DNA from 2 places in the Mycolicibacterium sp. SMGY-1XX genome. Region 2 is predicted to be linked to the other one. Evidence: riboswitches for the same ligand, from Rfam matches in the RefSeq annotation. Region 2 holds a riboswitch; the other holds the start of a gene.
The links. Region 2 has a riboswitch for cobalamin ahead of NL241_RS09745 (energy-coupling factor ABC transporter permease). Riboswitches for the same ligand answer to the same signal wherever they lie in the genome.

Region 1: it holds a riboswitch for cobalamin, as region 2 does, so the genes downstream of both, NL241_RS34380 (ABC transporter substrate-binding protein) here and NL241_RS09745 (energy-coupling factor ABC transporter permease) in region 2, are expected to answer to the same signal.

What each region holds. Positions count from the first base shown of each region.
Region 1 covers NZ_CP101139.1:7,195,239-7,207,302, reverse strand. The annotation lists gene NL241_RS34415 (Rv0045c family esterase) at 1-715, opposite strand, end outside; gene NL241_RS34410 (inositol-3-phosphate synthase) at 804-1,877, opposite strand; gene NL241_RS34405 (PadR family transcriptional regulator) at 1,947-2,492, opposite strand; gene NL241_RS34400 (DUF1707 SHOCT-like domain-containing protein) at 2,601-3,464, opposite strand; gene NL241_RS34395 (DUF5318 domain-containing protein) at 3,616-4,038, shown strand; gene NL241_RS34390 (transglycosylase domain-containing protein) at 4,031-6,502, shown strand; partial or broken gene NL241_RS34385 (glycosyltransferase family 87 protein) at 6,517-8,097, shown strand; cobalamin riboswitch at 8,071-8,206, shown strand; gene NL241_RS34380 (ABC transporter substrate-binding protein) at 8,241-9,212, shown strand; gene NL241_RS34375 ((2Fe-2S)-binding protein) at 9,209-9,835, shown strand; gene NL241_RS34370 (FecCD family ABC transporter permease) at 9,856-10,848, shown strand; gene NL241_RS34365 (ABC transporter ATP-binding protein) at 10,845-11,666, shown strand; gene NL241_RS34360 (LacI family DNA-binding transcriptional regulator) at 11,636-12,064, opposite strand, start outside.
Region 2 covers NZ_CP101139.1:1,983,883-1,995,946, forward strand. The annotation lists gene NL241_RS09725 (phenylacetate--CoA ligase family protein) at 1-1,083, shown strand, start outside; gene meaB (methylmalonyl Co-A mutase-associated GTPase MeaB) at 1,080-2,072, shown strand; gene NL241_RS09735 (methylmalonyl-CoA mutase family protein) at 2,069-3,787, shown strand; gene NL241_RS09740 (FadR/GntR family transcriptional regulator) at 3,884-4,630, shown strand; adenosylcobalamin (AdoCbl) riboswitch at 4,678-4,764, shown strand; gene NL241_RS09745 (energy-coupling factor ABC transporter permease) at 4,820-5,500, shown strand; gene NL241_RS09750 (energy-coupling factor ABC transporter substrate-binding protein) at 5,493-5,849, shown strand; gene cbiQ (cobalt ECF transporter T component CbiQ) at 5,846-6,583, shown strand; gene NL241_RS09760 (energy-coupling factor ABC transporter ATP-binding protein) at 6,594-7,442, shown strand; gene NL241_RS09765 (FadR/GntR family transcriptional regulator) at 7,628-8,380, shown strand; gene NL241_RS09770 (hypothetical protein) at 8,364-8,816, opposite strand; gene ilvC (ketol-acid reductoisomerase) at 8,813-9,889, opposite strand; gene NL241_RS09780 (MFS transporter) at 10,032-11,411, shown strand; partial or broken gene NL241_RS09785 (short-chain dehydrogenase/reductase) at 11,489-11,698, shown strand; gene NL241_RS09790 (GOLPH3/VPS74 family protein) at 11,676-12,064, opposite strand, start outside.

The DNA of each region.
Region 1 (12,064 bases), 2.1 Mb from region 2:
TCGGCATGGAGATCGAGGCGACGTCATCCCAGAGTCCCTCGAACCCCTCACCCTTGCGGAACGAGTCGTACCGCCAGGTCCAGGTGCCGTCGTCGAGGCGCTTCGAATTGTGGAACACGCCGCGCCGCAAGGAGTTCCGGTCCCGGTGCGGGGCGGCGGCCACGGTGACCTCGAGCATGGCGGCGAAGCTGGGGAAGGTCCGGTCGCCCTGCACCAGTGCGACGGTGCCCTTCTGCGCCTCGGTCATCTGGGTGTGCCGTTCCGGCGCTGACGGGGTGACGTCGACCAGCAGCAGGCGCGGCACCAGCTCGGGCGCGGTGGCGGCGATCCGCAGTGCCGTGAGCCCGCCCAGGGACATGCCGACCACCAGCGCGGGTGCGGGGGCGTGCTCGCGCAGCACCGGAATGATCTTCTCGGCGGCCAGTTTCGGTCCGTAGTCACCGTCCTCGCGCCAGGCGGAACGGCCGTGACCGGGCAGGTCCACCGCCAAGGCGGGCTCGCCGAGGCCGACGATCACGGTGTCCCAGGTGTGGGCGTTCTGCCCGCCGCCGTGCAGGAACACCACCGTCGGCGGTTCGGCGCCGAACTTCAGTGCGCTGATCTCGCCGGCGTCGATGCGCTGCACCGGAGGCACGTGTGACACCCCGGCCTGCTCGGCGTTCTCCGGCAGCAGGGCGAACTCGTCGAGACCCGGCAACTCGTCATCAGAGACCACGCTCTGACTGTACAAACACGCCGAGACTGCACACAGTGCGGGATTCCCGGGGAATTCCCGCAGCGTGCGCAGTCTCGGCGCAGAAGACTCAGCCCTCGATGAAGGTTTCGAGCTGGGTGCGGGCGATATCGTCGGCCAGCTGCTTCGGCGGGCTCTTCATCAGGTACGCCGAGGCCGCCTCGACGGGGCCACCGATACCGCGGTCCTTGGCGATCTTCGCCGCGCGCACCGCGTCGATGATGACGCCGGCCGAGTTCGGCGAGTCCCACACCTCGAGCTTGTACTCCAGGTTCAGCGGCACGTCACCGAAGGCGCGGCCTTCCAGGCGGACGTAGGCCCACTTGCGGTCGTCGAGCCAGCCGACGTGATCGGACGGGCCGATGTGCACGTCCTTGGTGTTGAACTCACGCTGCAGGTTGGACGTGACGGCCTGGGTCTTGGAGATCTTCTTCGACTCCAGCCGCGAACGCTCCAGCATGTTGAGGAAGTCCATGTTGCCGCCGACGTTGAGCTGCATGGTGCGGTCCAGCTGCACGCCGCGGTCTTCGAACAGCTTGGCCATCACGCGGTGGGTGATGGTGGCGCCCACCTGGCTCTTGATGTCGTCGCCGACGATCGGCACACCGGCGGCGCGGAACTTCTCGGCCCACACCGGGTCGGAGGCGATGAAGACGGGCAGCGCGTTGACGAAGGCCACGCCGGCGTCGATGGCGCACTGGGCGTAGAACTTGTCGGCCTCTTCGGAGCCGACGGGCAGGTAGGAGACCAGCACGTCGACCTTGGCGTCTTTGAGCGCCTTGACCACGTCGACGGCCTCGGTGTCAGAGATCTCGATGGTTTCGGCGTAGTACTTGCCGATGCCGTCGAGTGTCGGTCCGCGCTGCACCGTCACGTTGGTCGGCGGCACGTCGGCGATCTTGATGGTGTTGTTCTCCGAGGCGAAGATGGCCTCGGACAGGTCGAAGCCGACCTTCTTGGCGTCCACGTCGAAGGCGGCGACGAACTTGACGTCCCGGACGTGGTAGCGGCCGAACTTCACGTGCATCAGGCCGGGGACGCTGGCGTTCTCGTCGGCGTCCTTGTAGTACTGCACACCCTGCACCAGCGAGGACGCGCAGTTTCCGACGCCGACGATGGCGACCCGGATGTCCTGGTCAGTCATGGACGTTTCCCTTCATCTTTCAACTTGCGTATTGCGTCCGTCTTCACGAACCACTCTTGCCGTGGGTTTTCAGGGTTGATCGGTGCGCCCGTTGGCGACGCGTTCGGCGGCGATCAGCTCGTTGAGCCACTTCACCTCACGCTCGCTGGACTCCAGCCCGAGTTGGTGCAGCTGGCGGGTGTACCGATCGAACGAACTACTGGCCCGCGCAACGGCTTCACGGAGACCTTCCCGGCGTTCCTCGACCTGGCGACGACGACCCTCCAGGATTCGCATCCGGGCTTCGGCCGGGGTGCGGTTGAAGAAAGCCAGATGCACACCGAACCCGTCGTCGGTGTAGTTCTGCGGACCGGTGTCGGCCACCAACTCGCTGAACCGCTGCCGTCCGGCATCGGTGAGCTGGTAGACGCGACGGGCCCGCCGGACCTTCAAGGTTCCCTCCGGGGCAGCGTCTTCGACAATGAGCCCGTCGGTCTGCATCCGGCGCAGGGCCGGGTACAGCGAACCGTAGGAGAAGGCGCGGAATGCGCCCAGGAGTCCAGTCAGCCGTTTGCGGAGTTCATAGCCGTGCATGGGCGATTCGAGAAGAAGGCCCAAGATGGCGAGTTCCAGCATCGCCAACACCTCCTTGCTCGTCCGTTACGGCGGTTCGACACCTCGCGCAATAGTATCGCGCCGATATATACGCCGCTACATCAGAGCAACATCCGAGTGAAGATCGGCCTACTCGCTGGGGTAGGACACCCGCTTGATCACACCGTCGCCGCCCAGCTCGAGGTAGCCGCTGTTACCGAATTCCGGCGTCACGTAGATGCTCACCTCGATCGTGCCCGGCGGCGCGGTGATGTCGTCGGTGGCCTCGATGCTGACGTGTGTGCTCTCGACCTCCGCGGGATCGATACCCAGCGTCTCCGGGGCGCCGCGGATGATGCCCACCATCGCGGGGATGTCGAAGGCACCGAGGTCCACGACGCGCTCGTCGGAACCCACCGTGGTCTCCGACGGGTCATCCCAGCCGCCTCGGTAGGAGTAGCTCAGCGCGCGCCGCGGTTCCGTGGGGTCCTGACGGGTCAGCGACGCGTAGTCCTCGAAGATCGTGATGTCGTAGCCGGTGGTGTCGCCGAACTTCGAGCGCATCTGCTCGAACAGCCCGGTCAGCCCGCCCAGGGAGAACAACTGCCGCGGCGGGGTCAGCACCTTGGCGGGAATGCCGTCGGATTTGGCGCCCGGATCGGTCTCGAAACTCAACGGCGAGCTGGTGTTGCCGTACAACCCCCAGCCGATCCCGATGCCCAGTACCACCAGCACCGCCGCCACCGCGGCCCGCAGACCCCAGCCGGCGCCTGGAGTCTGCAGGGGAGACGGCTTCTTCAGGTCGGGCAGTTTGACGGGTGCGTTCTCGATCTGCAGATCGGCCACCAGCGCCTGTAGATCACCGAGGGTCGCGGCGGCAGTGGCCGCCGCCACCCGCTGGCGGTGTTCCTCCATCGACAACTGGCCGTCGGCCAGCGCACTGTCCAGAACCGCGCAGGTGTCGTTCCTGTTGCTGTCCTTGGCCCGTGTACCTGCTGTTTGACGCGTCGCCACGCGATGATCGTAAGAGTTCGTCCCCCCGGATGCTTACAACTGCGGTGATGAGCGTCATGGCATGCGGCAGCGCTGGGCGGATGCACGGTTTCGTGCACAGGGCAGGCCCGTCGCGGCTCTGTGCTCAGAAGGCCGACGTACTCTTGTGATCGTGCGATTGCAGCGACAGGTGGTGGACTACGCGCTTCGGCGGCGTTCCCTGCTGGCCGAGGTGTACTCCGGCCGCACGGGCGTCTCCGAGGTCTGCGACGCCAACCCCTACCTGTTGCGCGCCGCGAAGTTCCACGGAAAACCCAGTTCCGTCATGTGCCCGATCTGCCGGAAGGAACAGCTGACGCTGGTGTCCTGGGTGTTCGGTGACCATCTGGGCCCGGTGTCGGGATCGGCTCGTACCGCCGAGGAACTGGTACTACTGGCGACCAAGCACGAAGAGTTCTCGGTACATGTGGTGGAGGTATGCCGAACCTGCAGTTGGAATCATCTGGTCAAGTCCTACGTGCTGGGCGCGCCGAAGTCTCCGAAGGCGCCCCGCACTCGAACTGCGCGCAAGGGCGCGCGGACGGCCAGTGAGTAACCCGGGGCGGCACGACCGGTCGGCTTCTGATGATCAGCGCGGGTCAGCGGCCAACGGTGCGCACGCCAGACGACCCGAGCCCGAAACCAGCCGCCTCCCGGCGCAGCCGGAGCCACACCGCAGAAGTGCCGTGCGGCCCGACCAGCGGCCCACCTCGGTCATCCCGCCGGTGCGCGAAGTACCCGATCCCCGCCTGCGCGACCCGATCGACGTGGTCAAGGCCGCCCTCGACGGGACGCCGCCGCCGAAGCTGCCGCCCGGCGGGCCGCATCCGCCCGGCGGCGGTGGCGGCGGGCCGAAGAAGCCCTCGCAGATCAACTGGAAGTGGGTTCGGCGCGGCCTGGCCGCCGCCGCCGCGGTCCTGATCCTGCTACCGCTCATCACGTTCGGGATGGCGTATTTCATCGTCGAGGTGCCCAAGCCCGGCGACATCCGCACCAACCAGGTCTCGACCATCCTGGCCAGCGACGGCTCGGAGATCGCGCGGATCGTTCCGCCGGAAGGCAACCGGGTCGACGTCAACATCGACCAGATCCCGGTGTCGGTGCGGGATGCGGTGATGGCCGCCGAGGACCGTGACTTCTACTCCAATCCCGGCTTCTCCTTCACCGGCTTCCTGCGCGCCACGAAGAACAACCTGTTCGGCGGCGATCTGCAGGGCGGGTCGACGATCACGCAGCAGTACGTGAAGAACGCGCTGGTCGGCGACGCCCGCTCCGGTGTGGGCGGGGTGATCCGCAAGGCCAAGGAGCTGGTCATCTCGACGAAGATGTCCAGCGAATGGTCCAAAGACCAGGTGATGCAGTCGTACCTGAACATCATCTACTTCGGCCGCGGCGCCTACGGTGTCTCGGCGGCCGCCCAGGCTTACTTCAACAAACCCGTCGAGCAGCTCACCGTGGCCGAGGGTGCGCTGCTGGCGGCGCTGATCCAGCGGCCGTCGGGACTGGACCCTGCCGTCGACCTGGAAGGCGCCACCACCCGCTGGAACTGGGTGCTCGACGGCATGGTCGAAATCGGCGCACTGTCCGCCGAGGACCGCGCCGCACAGGTGTTCCCCCCGACCATCCCGCCGGAGCAGGCCGGTTCGGCCAACCAGACCACGGGCCCCAACGGTTTGATCGAGCGGCAGGTCATCCGCGAGCTGCTGGACCTGTTCGACATCGACGAGCAGCAACTCAACACCGAGGGCCTGCAGATCACCACCACCATCGACCCCAAGGCGCAGGCGGCCGCGGAGGAGGCGGTGACCGAGACCCTCGAGGGTCAGGACCCGGACATGCGGTCGGCCGTGGTGTCGGTCGATCCGAAGACCGGCGCGGTCAAGGCCTACTACGGCGGCTCGGATGCCAACGGTTTCGACTTCGCGCAGGCCGGGCTGCCCACCGGCTCGTCGTTCAAGGTGTTCGCACTCGTCGCGGCCCTGGAGCAGGGCAAGGGGCTGGGCTATCAGGTGGACTCGTCACCACTGACCGTCAACGGCATCGAGATCGGCAATGTCGAAGGCAACAGCTGCGGCACCTGCAACATCGCCGAGGCGTTGAAGCGGTCGCTCAACACCAGCTACTACCGCCTGATGCTCGAGCTGGAGAACGGCCCGTCCGACGTCGCCGACGCCGCGCACCGGGCCGGTATCGCCGAGAGCTTCCCCGGTGTCGAGCACACCTTGAGCGAGGACGGCCAGGGCGGGCCGCCGAACAACGGCGTGGTGCTGGGGCAGTACCAGTCCCGGGTCATCGACATGGCCTCGGCGTACGCGACGCTGGCTGACTCCGGCGTCTACCACCGGCCGCACTTCGTGCAGAAGGTGGTCAACGCGCAGGGCCAGGTCCTATTTGACGCCAGCACCCAGGACACCGAGGGTGAGCAGCGCATCGACAAGGCCGTCGCCGACAACGTCACCGCCGCCATGCAACCCATCGCCGGCTATTCCAACGGCCACAACCTGGCCGGCGGCCGCCCGTCGGCCGCGAAGACGGGCACCAATCAGCTCGGCGACACCGGCGCCAACCGCGACGCCTGGATGGTCGGGTTCACCCCGTCCTTGTCGACCGCCGTCTGGGTGGGCACCGTCGACGGCACCAAGCCGCTGGAGAACCAGTGGGGCTCGCCGGTGTACGGCTCGGGCCTGCCGTCGGACATCTGGAAGGCAACGATGGACGGCGCCCTCGAGGGCACCGACGACGAGGAATTCCCGAAGCCGACCGAGATCGGCGGGTACGCCGGGGTGCCTGCCGCTCCGCCACCGCGGCCGACGCAGACCGCGCCGCCGACACCGCAGCCGGGCACGGTGATCCAGCCCAGTATCGAGATCGCGCCGGGTATCACCATCCCGCTGGGTCCGCCGACGACGGTGCCGGCTCCGGTTCCGGGTGGCGCTCCGCCCGTACCGGCCGCGCCGGGCGCTCCGGTGCCCCCGCCGGTCGACCCCAACGCACCGATCGTGCCCCCGCCGCCCCCGTGACGGAATCGGGGGGAGTGTCACCGCAGCGGTTGGCCACCGATACCCGCAGTGCCGACGATCGGGACCTGCCCAGCCGCAACGATGTGATGGTGTCGGCCATGTCCGACGTGGTCGGGGGACCGGTCGGACGGCATGCACTCATCGGCAGGCAGCGGTTGTTCACCCCGCTGCGGGTCATCTTCGTCATCGCCCTGGTGTTCCTCGCGCTGGGGTGGACCACCAAATCGCCGTGTCTGCAGACCGTGGGCACCGGCACCGCCGATCAACGCGTGGCCAACTGGGAGAACCAGCGGGCCTACTACTCGCTCTGTTATTCCGACACCGTGCCGCTCTACACCGCGGAGTTGTTGAGCCAGGGCAAGTTCCCGTACAAATCGAGCTGGCTGGAGACCGACGAGAACGGTCAGCCCCGCACCCAGTACGACGGCACCCAGGCCATCCGTTACATGGAGTATCCGGTGCTCACCGGCGTCTACCAGTACGTGTCGATGGCGCTGGCCAAGACCTATTCGGCGCTGACGCGGGCCGTCACCTGGCCGGTGCTCTCCGGTGTCGCCGAGGTGGTGATGTTCTTCAACATCGCCGCGTTCGGCCTGGCGCTGGCCTGGTTGGCGACGGTGTGGGCCACCGCGATGCTGGCCGGACGCCGCATCTGGGACGCCGCCCTGGTGGCCGGCTCGCCTCTGCTGATCTTCCAGATCTTCACCAATTTCGACGCGCTGGCAACGGCTTTCGCCATGGGTGGGCTGCTGGCGTGGGCGCGCCGAAGACCGGTGCTGGCCGGTGTGCTGATCGGCCTCGGGGTGGCGGCCAAGCTGTATCCGGCGCTGTTGCTCCTGCCGATCGTGCTGCTGGCGGTGCGGTCGGGCCGTCTCGTCGAGGCCGGTAAGACGGTGGCGGCGGCGCTGGCCGCCTGGCTGGTGGTCAACCTGCCGATCATGGTGCTGTTCCCGCAGGGGTGGGCGGAGTTCTTCCGGCTCAACAGCCGCCGCGGTGAGGACATGGACTCGCTGTACAACGTGTTCGGCAGCTTCACCGGCTGGCGGGGTTTCGACACCGAGCTCGGCTTCTGGGAGCCGCCGGCGATTCTCAACAGTGTGGTTGCGCTGTTGTTCGTGTTGTGTTGTGCCGCAATCGCCTACATCGCGCTCACCGCACCCACGCGGCCCCGGCTGGCGCAGTTGGCGTTTCTGGTGGTGGCGGCGTTCCTGCTGACCAACAAGGTGTGGAGCCCGCAGTTCTCGCTGTGGCTGGTTCCGTTGGCGGTGCTCGCGCTCCCGCACCGCAGGATCCTGCTGGCCTGGATGACCATCGACGCCCTGGTGTGGGTGCCGCGCATGCTGTTCCTGTTCGGCGAGCAGAACAAGGGTCTGCCCGAGCAGGCGCTGACCACCACCGTCCTGCTGCGAGACATCGCCGTCATCGGGCTCTGTGTCCTGGTGATCCGGCAGATCTACCGCCCCGCCGACGACCTGGTGCGCTGGCGTGGCCGTATCGACGATCCGTCGGGCGGGGTCTTCGACCGGGCTCCGGACAACCCACCCTCGTGGTTGCCGGACTTCCTCTCAGCTAAAGTCGGTAGCGCCGGTCAACCGATCGGCTCCGATGGACAAGCAGGAAGCCGGTGTGAATCCGGCGCGGTCCCGCCACGGTGACCGGGTAGCGAACCCGGAAGTCCGATACTGCCTCCACCGGATGAGCCTGCCCTGGGACGAGGACATCCCGGATGGAGTCACGCATGACCGTTCGCACACTCTGTGCCATCCTCACCGTTGTAGCGCTTCTCGCCGGCTGCAGTTCGGCAGCTTCGGACACCAAAGCCGAAGCGGCAGAGGGCTTCCCGCTCACCATCGACAACTGCGATGAGGCCGTCACCGTCGACGCGCCGCCGGCCCGGGCGGTCGGCTATTTCCAGCAGTCCACCGAGATCATGCTGGCGCTCGGATTACAGGACTCTGTGGTGGGCAATGTCTACCCGGACAATCCGCCGCTGCCGCAGTACCAGCAGGCCTACGACGACATCCCGTTGATCTCGGACAAGGACGCTTCCTTCGAACAATTGCTGGCGGCGGGCCCGGATTTCGTCTACGGCGGCTACCGCAGCGCGTTCGCCGAGTCGGAGGGCCGCGCCCGCGCTGCGTTCGCCGATGCCGGGATCACCACGTATCTCAGCCCGGAGGCCTGCGCGACGGGCCCGGTCCGGATGGATGACGTCTACGCCGAGATCGAGCGGGTCGCCACGATCTTCGGTGTGCCGGAACGCGCGGAGAGCCTGACGACCGAGATGAAACGCAGCGTCGACGACGCGCGCGCCGGCATCGAGGGCGTGCCACCGCTGAAGGTGTTCGTCTACGACAGTGGCGAGGACTCGGCATTCACCGCCGGCGGCAAGGGAATCGGAACCCAGCTCATCGAATTGGCCGGGGGAACCAACATTTTCGCCGATCTCGACGAGGTGTTCGGCGACGTCTCGTGGGAACAGGTCATCGAACGCAACCCCGATGTCATCGTCATCTATGACTACTTCGGCGCGCCGGGGGTGGAGAACAAGAAGGAGTTCCTGCGGTCGCGGCCGGAGCTGGCCGACGTACCGGCGATCAAGAACAACAGGTTCGCCGACCTGACCCTGCAGGACACGGTGATGGGGGTTCGGGCGCCGTACGCGGTGGGCAAGCTGGCAGCGCAGTTGCATCCGGACCGCTTCCAATGACGTTGGCGGCTGCGCTCACCCGCGCCGCCCGGTTCGGCGGGTACTTCGAAGTCGGACTGGACGGGGCCGTTCCGGAGTTCGACCTCGACAGGACGCTGACGGCGGTGGCCGCCCGGCTCGGTACCGCCGAGTCACGGGTGGCGGTGTCCTCTCTGCAATACGAGTTCGCCGAACGACTGTGGGCGGTGTCGCTGGGGGCGTGGGCTTTCGGCCGCATCGTGCCGGACCTGACCGGGCTGCGGTACGGCGCCGGCGCAGACGGCAGGCTGGTCCTGGGTTTCGCGGACCTGCGCGGCACCGATTGTCTGGGTGCGACCACGGAACAGGTGGCAGAATTGTTGGCGCACAACGTCATCAGCCAGCTCGAAGTCTTCCACGAGACCGTGCGGACCGCCACCAAGATGGCCGATGGTCTGCTGTGGGGCAACGCCGCCACGGCATTGGTGCTCTCGGCGCGGTCAGCCAGCCGGGGCCGGTCCTGCTATGCCGTCGCGTCGGCGTTGTTGGCGCAGCCGCCCCTGCTCGGCCGGGTCATCGGACCGATCACCACCCCCAAGCGGCGGAGCTGTTGCCTGTTCTACCGCACGGCCGCCGGACGCAAGTGTGGGGACTGTCCGCTGTGAACCCGCGGGCTTCCTACCCCATGGTCATGCTGGGCCTGGCCGCCCTTCTGGTCGCCAGCATGGTGCTGGGTCTGGCGATCGGCTCCATCAACGTCCCGCCGGCCGATGTCGCCAAAGCGATTCTGCAACAACCTGTTCCCACGCATCACGCGACCATCGTGCTGCAGGTGCGGGGGCCGCGGGTGCTGCTGGGCGCGGTGGTGGGCGCCGGCCTGGGTGTGGTCGGGATGACCTTGCAGGCGCTGGTACGCAACCCGCTGGCCGATCCGTTCCTGCTCGGGGTCTCCTCCGGTGCTTCGGTGGGCGCGGTGGCGGTCATCCTGACCGGGGTGACGGTGTTCGGGTTCGCCTCGACGTCCGTCGCCGCCTTCCTGGGTGCTCTTGCGGCACTGGGGTTGGTGTACCTGCTGTCCCGCGCCGGTGGCCAGATCACCACCACCCGCCTGGTCCTCGCCGGTGTCGCGGTCGCCTACGTGCTGTCGGCGGTGACCAGCTTGATGCTGATCATGTCGAGCAGCGGCGACCAGGCCCGCCAGGTGTTGACCTGGCTGCTGGGCGGTTTGGGTGGGGCGAACTGGGATTCCCTGTGGCTGCCGCTGTCGGTGGTGTTGATCGGGCTGGCGGTGCTGCTGGCGCAGTCCCGCATCCTCAACGTCCTGCTGGCCGGTGATGAGGCAGCGATGACAATGGGGGTGGACGCCAACCGGTTTCGCGCGCAGGTGTTCGTGGTGACCTCACTGGTCACCGGTGTGCTGGTGGCCGTCAGCGGGCCCATCGGGTTCGTCGGGCTGATCCTGCCCCACGCGGTGCGACTGCTCGTGGGCAGCGACCACCGGCGGGCGCTGCCGGCCACCGCGCTGGCGGGCGCCTCCTTCCTGGTGATCGCCGATATGGCGGCCCGGACGTTGGCGTCACCGCAGGAGATCCCGGTGGGTGTGCTCACCGCGTTGTGCGGTGGGCCGTTCTTCCTCTGGCTCATCCGCCGGGATGCCCGCCGGACGGTGGCCGCGTGAGCGCCGCGCGATTGCGGGCCGACGCGGTGTCGGTGCGCCTCGGCGGCCGCATGGTGGTCGAATCGGTGTCGCTGTCGGCTGAACCGGGCCAGGTCATCGGGGTGGTGGGCCCCAACGGGTGCGGAAAATCCACCCTGTTGCGCGCGCTGGTGGGCATCCTGAAACCCGCCGCCGGGCAGGTGTACGTCGACGGGGTGAAGATCGGTCAGCTGTCCAGCAGGGAGCTCGCCCGCCGGGTGGCCACCGTATTACAAGATGCGGCAGGTGATTTCGATCTGCGCGCCCACGATGTGGTGGCGATGGGCCGCGCCCCGTTCAAGCGGATGTTCCAGCGTGACGACGCAACGGACGCCGCGATCGTCGCGCAGGCGCTCGACCTGGTGGGCGCCGCGCATCTGACGTGGCAGCCGTTCGCGCTGATGTCCGGCGGCGAGCGCCAGCGGGTGCTCATCGCGCGGGCCCTGGCGCAGCACCCGCGTCTGCTGGTGCTCGACGAGCCCACCAACCACCTCGATATCCGGCATCAGTTCGACGCCCTGGCGTTGCCGCGCCGGCTGGGGGTGACGGCCGTCGTCGCGCTGCATGATCTGAACCTGGCCGCGCACTATTGCGATGTCATCCACGTGCTCGATCGCGGGCGTTCGGTGTGTGCGGGCCCACCGGCGGAGGTTCTGACCCCGGAGTTGTTGGCGCAGGTCTACGGTGTCGTCGGCACCGTCGGCCCGCATCCCGTCACCGGTCGGTCCCAGGTGAGTTTCGATCCGGGAGGGTCGGTGGCCGCGACCGGTCAGGCGGTCTCGCGCGCGACAATGCGATAGCCGACGTCGACGGCGGTGGCGTCGACGGCTTCACCGTTGATCCGGGCCAGGAGGAGATCGGCTGCGCGCGAACCGATTTCGTTGACGTCCACACTGACGGTGGTGAGCGCGGGGATGAGGTGGCGGGCTATCTCGAAGTCACCGAAACCGGTGATCGCCAGCTGGTCCGGCACCACCAGGCCCCGTCGCTGGGCAGCCAGCACCGCGGCCGCCGCGAAGACGTCGGAGGCGAACACCACCGCGGAGGTTTCGGGATGGCGTTGCAGCACGGTGTCGAGCAACTCCACCCCGGTGTCCATGGACACCTCCCGGCCGGGCAGGTCCACCACACGCAGGGGTTCATCGGGGAGCAGGGCGCGCATCCCGGCGGTGAATCCTTCGAGCCGCCGGCTGGCCCG
Region 2 (12,064 bases):
CACATCAAGGGAACCTCCGGGACCACCGGCCGCCCGACGGCGTTCGGGATCAGCCAGAACGACTGGGTGGCAGTGGCCAACGCCCACGCCCGTGTCATGTGGGGGATGGGTATCCGGCCCAGTGATGTGGTGCTGATCGGCTCGCCGTTGACCCAGTACTGGGGTTCCTGGGGCGCCTACAGCGGCGCGGAACGTCTTGGCGCAGCCGTATTTCCGTTCGGCGCCGGGTTCGCCGGCCAGAGCCTTCGCACCTTGCAGTGGATGCAGCAGATGTCGGCCACCGTGTTCTACGGCACGCCCTCGTACGCGCTTCGCCTGGCCGAGGTGGCCGTCGAGAACGGTATCGACCCGCGCGGCCTCGGGCTGCGCAAGATGTTCTTCTCCGGCGAACCGGGGGCCAGCGTGCCGGCGATCCGGCAGCGCATCATCGACGCCTTCGATGTCGAGGTCTACGACTCCGGCAGCATGGGCGAGGTGGCGCCGTGGATGCACCTCGGTGCCAGCCGCAGTGAGCCGGGCGTATTCGCCTGGCAGGACCTGGTTTACACCGAGGTGTGCGACCCGGGCACCATGCTGCGCGTCCCGTACGGCAGCGAAGGCACCCCGGTGTACACCACCCTGGAGCGCACGTCGCAGCCGATGATCCGGCTGCTGTCCAACGACCTGACCCGCTGGGAGGCCCCCGACGCGTCGCGGGGCCGGACCTATCCGTTCCTGCCCAAGGGCATCTACGGCCGCATCGACGACATGTTCCAGATCCGCGGTGAGAATGTGCAGCCCAATGCCATCGACGAGGTGGTGATGCGCGCCGAGGGCTATGGCGGCGAGCACCGCATCGTCATCACCCGCGAGAAGACGATGGACGAACTGCTGGTGCAGGTCGAGTTCGATGCCGCGCTGACGACCGTGAGCCAGGACGTGTGGATCAAGCGCGTCGGTGAAGATCTGCGCACCGTCCTCGGAGTGGGCGCCAAGGTCGCCACCGTGGCGCCGAACACGTTCGAGCGCACCGAGTTCAAGGCACGCCGGGTCATCGACGACCGCAACCTGTTCGAGTCACTGGACCGGGAGACGACATCATGAGCCAGACCGCCACCGTCTCGCCGGTGGTCGGCCTGGCCGAGCGGATCCGCTCCGGGTCGCAGGTGTCCCTGGCGCGCGGCCTGACGCTGGTCGAGAGCCGGTCGGATGCGGCCGCCGAACTGCTGGCCGAAGTGTGGAAGGACAGCGGCCGGGCCCACGTCGTGGGGATCACCGGACCCGCCGGCAGCGGCAAGAGCACACTGGTGACCCGGATGGCCCGCGAGTACGCCGATCGTGGTGTGCGCGTGGCGATCCTGGCCGTCGACCCCTCCAGCGCCTACTCCGGTGGAGCGATCCTCGGCGACCGGATCCGCATGACGGAGCTGGCCGGTGACAAGAACATCTTCATCCGGTCGATGGCCTCGCGTGGTGCCACCGGCGGCCTGTCCCGCGCGGTGCTCGACGGCATCGTCCTGCTGGACGCGGCGGGGTTCGATGTCATCATCCTCGAGACCGTCGGCGTCGGCCAATCCGAGGTCGACGTCATCAGTGTCGCCCATTCCGTGTTGGTGGTCAGCGTGCCCGGGCTGGGTGACGACATCCAGGCGATCAAGGCCGGCCTGATCGAAATCGCCGACATCCACGTGGTCAACAAGGCAGACCGCCCGGGCGCGGATCTGACGGTCAAACAGCTGCGTGAATCACTGCGGCTGGCGCACAATTTCGCGGGCAAGTGGGACGTGCCGATCAAGAAGGTCACCGCCACCACCGGCGAGGGGGTGGCCGACCTGATCGACGAGACGGCCAAGCACCACACCTGGATGGTCGACAACGGAGCGCTGCGGGAGGTCGAGCGGCGCAATGCCGCCACCCGGATCCGTTGGGCGGCAGAGGCACTGATCGCCGACCAGTTCCGCGTCGGACGCCCCGACTTCGACGCCGCGGTGGACACCCTGATCGCACGCGATGAGGAACCGCGCCAGTCCGCCGCCCGACTGCTCACCGCCATGGCCGTAGACCCCACCGACATAGGAAAAGGAAACTCATGACCTCTCAAGAAAAGTCGATCCCCGAGGAAGTGCGCCTCGTCTCCGATGCGTTGGGCAAGCGCGCCGAAACGGACCTCGAACAGTGGGAAGCCAACGAGCTCGCCGACTTCATCGCCCGCGCGCCCGAGGCCAAGGACGAGTACCTGACGGGTTCGGGCATGCCGGTCAAGCGTGTGTACGGCCCGCAGGACCTGCCGGAGAGCTGGGAAGAGATCGGCCTGCCCGGGCAGTACCCCTACACCCGTGGGCCCTACCCGACGATGTACCGCGGCCGTAAGTGGACGATGCGTCAGATCGCCGGGTTCGGTCAGGCCGAGGAGACCAACAAGCGTTTCCAGTACCTGATCGCCCAGGGCCAGACCGGATTGTCCGTCGACTTCGACATGCCCACACTGATGGGCCTGGACAGCGATGACGAGATGAGCCTCGGCGAGGTGGGCCGCGAAGGTGTGGCCGTCGACGTGCTGCCCGACATGGCCGCGCTGTTCGAGGGCATCGACCTGGAGAACATCTCGGTGTCGATGACCATCAACCCGTCGGCGTGGATCCTGCTGGCGATGTACATCGCCGTCGCCGAGGACCGCGGCATGGACCTCAACAAGCTGTCGGGCACCATTCAGAACGACATCCTCAAAGAGTATGTCGCGCAGAAGGAATGGGTCTTCCCGGTGCGGCCGAGCATGCGCATCGTGCGCGACTGTATCGCCTACGGTGCCGAGCACATGGCGCGCTACAACCCCGTCAACATCAGCGGCTACCACATCAGTGAGGCCGGCGGAAACGCCGTGCAGGAAGTCGCCTTCACCATGGCCATCACCAAGGCCTACGTCGAAGATGTGGTCAAGGCCGGTGTCGATGTGGACACCTTCGCCTCACGCCTGTCGTTCTTCTTCGTCTCCCAGGCCGACATGTTCGAAGAGGTGGCCAAGTTCCGGGCCGTCCGCCGCTACTACGCCAAGATGATGAAGGAGCACTTCGGGGCCAAGAAGCCCAACTCGATGCGGCTGCGTTTCCACGCGCAGACCGCGGCGGCGACGCTGACCAAGCCGCAGCCGATGGTCAACATCGTCCGGACCGCCATCCAGGCGCTGTCGGCGGTGCTCGGTGGCGCGCAGTCCATCCACACCAACGGCCTCGACGAGGCGTACACCATCCCCAGCGAGATGGCGATGAAACTCGCGCTGCGGACCCAGCAGATCATCGCCGACGAGACCAATGTCCCCAATGTCATCGACCCGCTCGGCGGCTCGTACTACGTCGAGGCCCTGACCGACGAGATCGAAAAGGGCATCCAGGAGTACATGGACAAGGTCGAGGCCATGGGCGGGGTGGTCCCGGCCATCGAGCAGGGGTTCTTCCAGAAGGAGATCTCCGACAGCGCCTACGACTACGCCAAGCGCAAGGCCTCCGGTGACCGTCCGGTGATCGGCGTCAACAAGTACGTCGACGAGCAGGAAGACCAGAAGATCGAGGTCCACCAGCTCGACCCGGAGTCCGAGGCCCGTCAGATCGCGCGGCTCAAGAAGACCCGGGCCGACCGCGACCCCGAGCGCGCCAAGGCCGCACTGGAAAACCTGCTCGCGGTGGCCCGTGACGAGAACGCCAACCTGATGCCGGCGACCATCGAAGCGGTGCGCGCGCACCTGTCGATGGGCGAGATCACCGGTGCGCTGCGTGAGGTGTTCGGCAGCTACCAAGAAACACCGGTGTTCTGAGGATTCGAGATGGTACCGACCACTGCACGGGAAACCCGACGGTTGGTCGGTACCATCAACCCCTCAGAGGTCTTCTCGAGAAGAAGAGGTGCGACCGTGTCCGAGGCAACTCCGTCCGAGTGGAAGCCGCTGGCACGTATGCGCACGCACGAGCAGGTGGTGGCCGAGATCGAGAACCGCCTGGTCGCAGGCACGTTGAAGGCGGGGGACCGGTTGCCCCCAGAACGGCAGTTCGCTGAAGCTCTGGGCGTCAGCCGCGGCGCGGTGCGCGAGGCGCTGCGGATCCTGGAGGCCATCGGTGTGGTCGAGGCCGGCACCGGCTCCGGGCCCTCGTCGGGGTCGATGATCGTCAAGGACAGCATCGCCGGTATGGCGATGGTGTTGCGCATCCATCTGCAACTGGCTTCCTTCAATCAGGCGGACCTGGTGGAGGTCCGGCTGCTCATCGAGCGCCTGGCCGCCCGCAACGCCGCCGAGCATGCCACCGCCGAGGACATCGGCGAACTGCGGCAGCTGGTCGAGCAGATGCACGGCGTGCACACCACGGCCGCCTACAACGACCTGGATGCGGCCTTCCACATCCGGATCGTGCGGGCCTCGGGCAACGCGCTGTCGGCGGTGCTCATGGCCGCCATGCGTGAGGCGCTTCGCGACGCCATGGTGACCGCGTTCGAGAGCCTGGACGACCCCGCTGCCACCATGCAGACGCTGACCGACGAACACGCCGCCATCGTCGATGCCATCGCCGCGGGCAACGGCGAGCAGGCGGGCCAACTGGTCGGCGATCACATCGTCGGTTTCTACCGTGCCGTCGGATTCACCGGCCTGCGCTGGGCCGGCTGAAACCCGGGTATCGCCCTGAAACTCAGGTGATGCCCTACCATAACCACGCGGGCTCGATGAAGCTGGTGTGAATCCAGCACAGTCGCGCTACTGTGACACCCCCTTCGGGAGTGAAGTCAGACCTGAGGGCCCGCAGTCGAATCCATTGATCAGGAACGCAGAGATTCCTGCAGGAGAGAACCGTGGCCCATGCATATTGCTGAAGGATTCCTTCCCCCTGTCCACGCCGCGGCGTGGACCATTGCCGCCGCACCATTTGTCGTTCACGGCGCCCGAGCCGTTGTCCGGGAGGTCCGGGAGCGCCCGGAATCGCGGCTGTTGCTGGCCGCGGCCGGCGCGTTCGCTTTCGTACTCTCGGCGATCAAGCTGCCGTCGCTGACGGGCAGCTCCAGTCATCCCACCGGCACCGGCCTGGGTGCGGTGTTGTTCCGGCCCCCGGTGATGGCTTTCCTGGGAACCGTGGTCCTGGTGTTCCAGGCGCTGCTCCTCGGCCACGGCGGTATCACGACGCTGGGCGCCAACGTCTTCTCGATGGCGGTGGTGGGGCCCTGGGTCGGTTACGCGTTCTGGCGTCTGACGCGCCGCGCGGGCATCCTGCCCGCCATCTTCATGGCGATGATGACGGCCAACCTGTCGACCTACTGTGCGACGTCGGTCCAGCTGGCACTGGCGTTCCCCGATGCCCAGTCCGGCGTACTGGGAGCACTGGTCAAGTTCTTGTCCGTGTTCGCAGTGACCCAGATTCCGCTGGCCGTCATCGAAGGCCTGCTGGGTGTGGTGGTGTTCCGGGTGCTGCTCAGCGTCGCCAAGCCGGAGCTGACCCAACTCGGGGTGCTCGGCGCCAAGCGGCAGGAGGCTGCTGATGTCTGAATCGCCGAAGTCGACGAGATCATGGCTGATCAACCTCGGCCTGCTGGCCGCCGCAGCCGCCATCTTCATCGTGTGCCTGACCATCGGCCAGGGCATCGCCGGTGACGAATCCGAAGAGTCGTTCGTCGGCACCGACACCACCGCCGTCACGGCCATCGAAGAGGGCCACCCGGATTACGAGCCGTGGTTCGCGCAGGTGTTCGCGCCGCCGTCCGCCGAAGTCGAGTCAGGACTGTTCGCGCTGCAGGCAGCACTCGGTGCGGGTGTATTCGGTTATGCGCTGGGCGCGCTGCGGCGCCGACGGAACACCCCAGCCACCGCGCCCGTCGCCGGTGACGACCGCTCTTGATCGGATCACGCCTCGACAGTGCGGCCTGGGACAGCCGATGGCGGTCCCGGTCCGTGCTGGAGAAGGTGATCCTGTGCGGCGGGCTCCTGGCGTGCGCGGTGGTGTTGCCCCCGTGGCCCGCTGCCGCTCTGGTGCTGCTGGTCGCCCTGGCGGCGGCGCACCTGGCCGGGCTGCCCGCCACCCATCTGCTGCGGATGCTGAGCATCCCGATGGTGTTCATCCTCGTTGCCGGGGTGTCCACGGCGGTGAGCCTGGATCCGTCCGGCCCCACCCTGACGACCTCCGCCGAGGCGATCACGCGGGCGTGTGCGACCGTCGCCCGCGCCGTGGCGGCCACCGCGGCGCTGATGTTGCTCGCCTCCACCACCCCGATGAGCGACCTCACCGACTCCCTGCGCCGGATCGGGGTGCCCTCGGCCTGCGTGGACGTGGTGACCGTGATGTACCGGATGATCTTCCTGCTGTTGGATTCCATTGGGGTGGTGCGCAAATCGCAGGTCGGCCGGCTCGGGTACTCGAGTGTCTTCCGGTCGGTGCGCTCGGCCGGCTTGATGACCGCCGCCGTCCTGGTCCGGGCCTGGCAGCGCGGCCACGCCCTGGAGCGGGGGCTCAGCGGTCGCAACCTGGGCGCGCCGCTGGCCCGCCCCGAGAAACCGGCCATCTCAGCACGTTTCGTGGTCGCCGCGGCCGCGACGAACGTCGTCGTCGCGGTGACGTCACTGGCGCTGGTGTGAGGAAGCGACCATGAGCCACCGACACCTGGCCGCGGCCGGTCTGCACTTCGGGTATCTGCGCGGTGCCGAGGTACTGGCCGGCGCCGATCTCGACATCGCTCCCGGCTCGCGGGTCGCGCTGTTGGGCGCCAACGGATCCGGCAAGAGCACCCTGTTGCAGTGCCTGGCGGGCACACTGGCGCCGGACTCGGGGGCGATCACCCTCGACGGCCGCCCGATAGCCAGGTCGCGTCGAGGTCTGCGCGAGCACCGCCAAGCGGTGCAGCTCGTCTTCCAGGACCCCGACGATCAGCTGTTCTCCGCCGATGTCGCCGAAGACGTCGCCTATGGCCCGATCAATCTCGGGTTGTCGGCCACCGAGATCCGGGAACGCGTCGATCGCGCGCTGAAGCTGCTGGGCATCGAAGACCTCAGAAGCCGCCCCACCCACCAGCTTTCGTTCGGGCAGCGCAAGAGGGTCGCCATCGCGGGAGCGATCGCGATGCAACCGTGTGTGCTGCTGTTGGACGAGCCCACCGCGGGCGTCGATCCGGCGGGGGTCGACGCGTTGTTCGCCACACTGGCCGACCTGGAACGGGCCGACACCACCGTCGCGCTGTCCACCCACGACACCGCATTGGCGTTGGACTGGGCCGACTCGATTGCGGTGATCGATCACGGGGTCACGCGGCAGGACCGGCCGATGGCGATCTTCGGCGACGCGGAACTGATCAAGACCGCCCAACTGCGCATGCCCTGGCTCATCACCTTCAGCGAGGAATTGATCGCCGACGGCCTCCTGCCGGCAGGCGCGCGGCCGGAAACGCCCAGTGCCCTTCGGGCGGCGCTGAAGTCGGCGTTGCCGGTGCGACACGAGTAGCTACGGGCGGTATCCGGACGGCTCTTCATGCTCTAGACTGGTTGCCGCGGGCCCGATGAAGTTGGTGAGAATCCAGCACAGTCGCGCTACTGTGACACCCCGCTGAGGTGAGGGTGAAGTCAGACCTGACGGTCCGCAGCTGAGATCCATCGATCAGGGACGCCGAATCCCTGCAGGAGGACACCGTGGCCGACGTTACGTCCGAGCACATCTCACCAGCACAGTGGAAGCCCTTGGCGCGCATGCGCACCCACGAGCAGGTGGTGGCTGAAATCGAGCACCGCCTCGTGTTGGGCACCCTGAAGGCCGGCGACCGGCTGCCACCTGAGCGCCAGTTCGCCGAGGCGCTGGGGGTCAGCCGCGGAGCGGTGCGGGAAGCACTGCGCATCCTCGAGGCCATCGGTGTGGTGGAGGCGGGCACCGGCACCGGTCCGGCCTCGGGATCACGGATCGTCAAAGACAGTGTGGCCGGTATGGCGATGGTGCTACGAATTCACCTGCAGCTGGGTTCTTTCAGTACAGAAGATCTCGGCGAGGTGCGGCTGCTCATCGAACGCCTGGCGGCGCGCAAGGCTGCCGACAACGCCACTGCCGAGGACATCGCCGTCCTGCGTAACCTGGTGAACCAGATGCGGGCCGCTCGCACCCCTGCCGCATTCAACGACCTCGACGCGGCCTTCCACACCCGCATCGTGCAGACCTCCGGCAACGGGTTGTCCGCGGTGCTGATGGCGGCGTTGCGGGACGCTCAACGGCGCACCCGGTCAACCGAATTCGAGAGCTGGGACGACTTCATCGGGAACCTTTCGGCCGTCACCGACGAGTACAGCGCCATCATCGATGCGATCGCCGCGGGTGACGGTGGGGTGGCCGCAGACCTGACGGCAAGCCAGCTGACCCACGGCGGACGAGACGCCGGTCTCAGGCGGGCTGGCTGATCCGCTGGGGCGGCGTCGTCTCGAATGTCCAGCCCGTGAGGGTCACCACCGACCGGAGAAACCCCTCGAAGGTGGTGAAGTGCAGGCGGCCGAGCCCCGGCCGGGTCCGATACACCTGACCCGTCCACGGCTGATCGGCCGATACAATGAATTTGTGCTTGCCTGAGGCATTTTCGCGTAGCAGCTTCGGGCTCAGAGAGTGGCGGCCGATGGGGTGTGGTGCCGGTTCCGGGGATACCGAATGCAACGGCCACCCGGTGACCGCCAAGAATTGGCCGCAGAACGATTCGAGCGAATCGAAGCGGTGCCGGTGGTTGCCCGGGCGGGTGTGGTAGACCTCGCCGACCCACGGCGCCTCGGTGGCCACGATGATCTTCCAGGCCACGGGCGTGGACTTCATCGACTGCGGACCCGCACTGCCGTCGGTCATCGTCATGCCCGGGCCGGGCTGCCCTGATAGTCGTTGTCCTGCTGCTGGATCCAACCCATCAGGCCGCGGAGGTCGCGGCCGGTGGCTTCGATCGGATGCTGCTCGCCCTGGGCGCGCAGGGTGCGGAATTCACCCGCACCGGCGTCCTGGTCGTCGATGAACCGTTTGGCGAAGGTGCCGTCCACGATGTCGGCCAGAACCTCCTTCATGTGTTCCTTGACATCAGGGGTGATGACGCGCGGGCCCGAGACGTAATCGCCGAATTCGGCTGTGTCCGAGCATGACCAGCGTTGCTTGGCGATGCCGCCCTCGTACATCAGGTCGACGATCAACTTGAGCTCGTGCAGGCATTCGAAGTACGCGACCTCCGGCTGGTAACCCGCCTCGACCAGGGTTTCGAAGCCGTACATCACCAATTGTGAAGCACCACCGCACAACACGGACTGCTCCCCGAACAGATCGGTCTCGGTTTCCTCGGCGAAGGTGGTCTTGATGCCTCCGGCACGCAGGCCGCCCAGTGCTTTGGCGTACGACAGTGCCAGCGGCCACGCCTGTCCGGAATGGTCCCGCTCCACGGCCACCAGCACCGGCACACCGCGGCCGTCGGTGTACTCACGCCGCACCAGATGGCCGGGGCCCTTGGGCGCGACCATGAACACATCGACGCCGGCCGGGGGAGTGATGTAGCCGAACCGGATGTTGAACCCGTGGCTGAACACCAGCGCGTTGCCCGCCTCGAGTGCCGGGGCGATCTCCTGGGCGTACAGCGTTCGCTGGTGTTGATCGGGTACCAGCAGGACGATCACGTCGGCCTCGGCGGCGGCCGCTGCGGGCGTCAGGACGCGCAGGCCCTCTTCGTCGGCCTTGGTGCGGCTGCGGGAGCCCGACTGCAAACCGATGCGGACGTCGACGCCACTGTCGCGTAGCGACAGCGCCTGCGCGTGGCCCTGGCTGCCGTAGCCGATGACCGCCACCCGCTTCCCCTGGATCAGCGACAAGTCGGCGTCGTCGTCGTAGAACATCTCGGCGGCCATCAGATCTCTTTCCTGCTCAAGACAGGTCGCCGTGCTGACGACCATCCTGTGGTCGGACCATACAGAGGGTGATGAAGTGCGTCAAGGACCATTGGTGTGGCTGGGGCAACTTGGCCGAGCTCCTTGTGGTGTGTACCACACCTATGGTAGGACCATATAGAGATCCATCCAACCTTTGGAGATGCCCATGCACCAGCAGAGCCCGGCTCTGACTCCCAACCAGGATTCGACGTCCCAACGCCGTGGTCTTCGGAAAGTCGGCGCTGCCAGCCTGATCGGAACGACGATCGAGTACTACGACTTCTTCGTCTACGGCACCGCGGCCGCTTTGGTGTTCCCCGCCGTCTTCTTCCCCGATGTCAGCCCCGCCATGGGCACCATCGCCTCGTTTGCCACCTTCGGGGTGGCCTTCTTCGCCCGTCCCGTCGGGTCGATCGTGTTCGGCCACTTCGGAGACAAGATCGGACGCAAACGCACCCTGGTGTGGACGCTGCTGATGATGGGGCTGTCCACGGTGCTGATCGGCCTGTTCCCCGGGTACGACACCGGCGTGTTCGGGGTCTTCGAGAACGGCATCGGTATCTGGGCCCCCATCCTGTTGGTGACGATGCGTTTCCTGCAGGGTCTGGCCATGGGTGGGGAATGGGCCGGCGCCACGTTGCTGACCGCCGAGTACGCGCCGAAGAATCAACGCGGGCGAATGGCGGTGTACCCGCAGCTCGGGCCGGCCTGCGCTTTCTTCCTGGCCAGCGGCACCTTCTTCGTGGTGTCGCTGACCGTCGGCGCCACCAGCGAGGCGTTCCTGAGCTACGGCTGGCGCTTCCCGTTCCTGGCGTCGCTGATCCTGGTCATGGTGGGTCTGTGGATCCGGCTGTCCATCGCGGAAACGCCCGTGTTCAAAGCGCATCTGGAGAAGGAGAAGCTGGCGGCGTCCACCGCGCCGGTGAAGCTGCCGTTCGCCGATGCGTTCCGGCGCCAGTGGAAGCAGATCCTGATCGCAGGCCTGGCCATGTCGACGGTGTTCTCGATGTTCTACACCGGCAGCACCTTCCTCACCAGCTACGGCATGGGCACCCTGGAGTTCACCCGCACGATGATCCTGGGCTTCGGCATGATCGGCGCCGTGGTCCTCGCTGTGGTGACGGCCGCCGCGGCGATCATCTCCGACCGGGTGGGACGCAAGAAAGTGATCGCCGTGGCCTACGGCGGTGCGGTGATCTGGTCGCTGCTGCTGTTCCCGTTGCTCGATACCGGTTCGCCGATCGCGTTCCTCATCGGTGTGACCGTCACCCTGTCGCTGTACGGCATCGCCAACGGTCCCGCGGGTGCGTTGCTGCCGGAGATGTTCCAGTCCCGATTCCGTTACACCGGTGCAGGATTGAGCTACAACCTGGGCGGGATCATCGGCGGCGCCATTCCGCCGATCCTGGCGGCACAGATCGTGGCCAACTACTCCAGCATCTGGGTGGGTGTCCTGCTGGCCGCGCTGGCGGGGGTGAGCTTGCTCTGCGTGCTCGCGCTTCCTGAGACGAAGAACAACGACCTCGAGGATGTGATCGTCAAGTAGGTTCCGTATTCACAAAACCGCCGGTGAGCCCTTGGCTCACCGGCGGTTTGGTCACGAGGTTGGGCGTCCGCCGGTGGGTTCTGGCTACTGTTGTCGAACCGGGTGCCTTCCGTACCGATTTCGCCGGACGATCCCTGGCCCAATCCGCGACTGTCATCGACGCGATCGAGGCCGACAACGCGCGGGGATTCCTGCTGTTGGGTCCCGATGCCTTGGACGCCAATCGGCGTCCCGCCGAAGCACGCTCGGGCGTTCATTGCCTCGTCAGTTCGGCGGGTGCACCGTAGTCGCGACGATGACGCTGTTGACCACAATTGCGGTGACGGTGCGAGTCACTGCTTCTCCGGCAGCCGTTGCACCCCAGTTGCCGTGCTCGAGTTCCTTGGCGCGACCGATGACGGCGGAAGTCCAGGGAATGTCCGGGCCGAACTGGGGCAGAGACCCGCTTTTCCACAGCAAGGCTGCAAGGGCCGCGATGCGGGGGGTCGGCTCGGTGCCATCCACGAGTGCACTGCGGACACTGTCGAGAAGGATGGATCGGCGCCCGTTTCCGCCGTCCCGAAGCGCGGTGGTTTCGAAGATCCGCAGCGCTTTCTTCTTTTCTTCGCGTATGTCACCCCGCGCGATGAGACGGTCGAGGAGGGGCTGGCGGA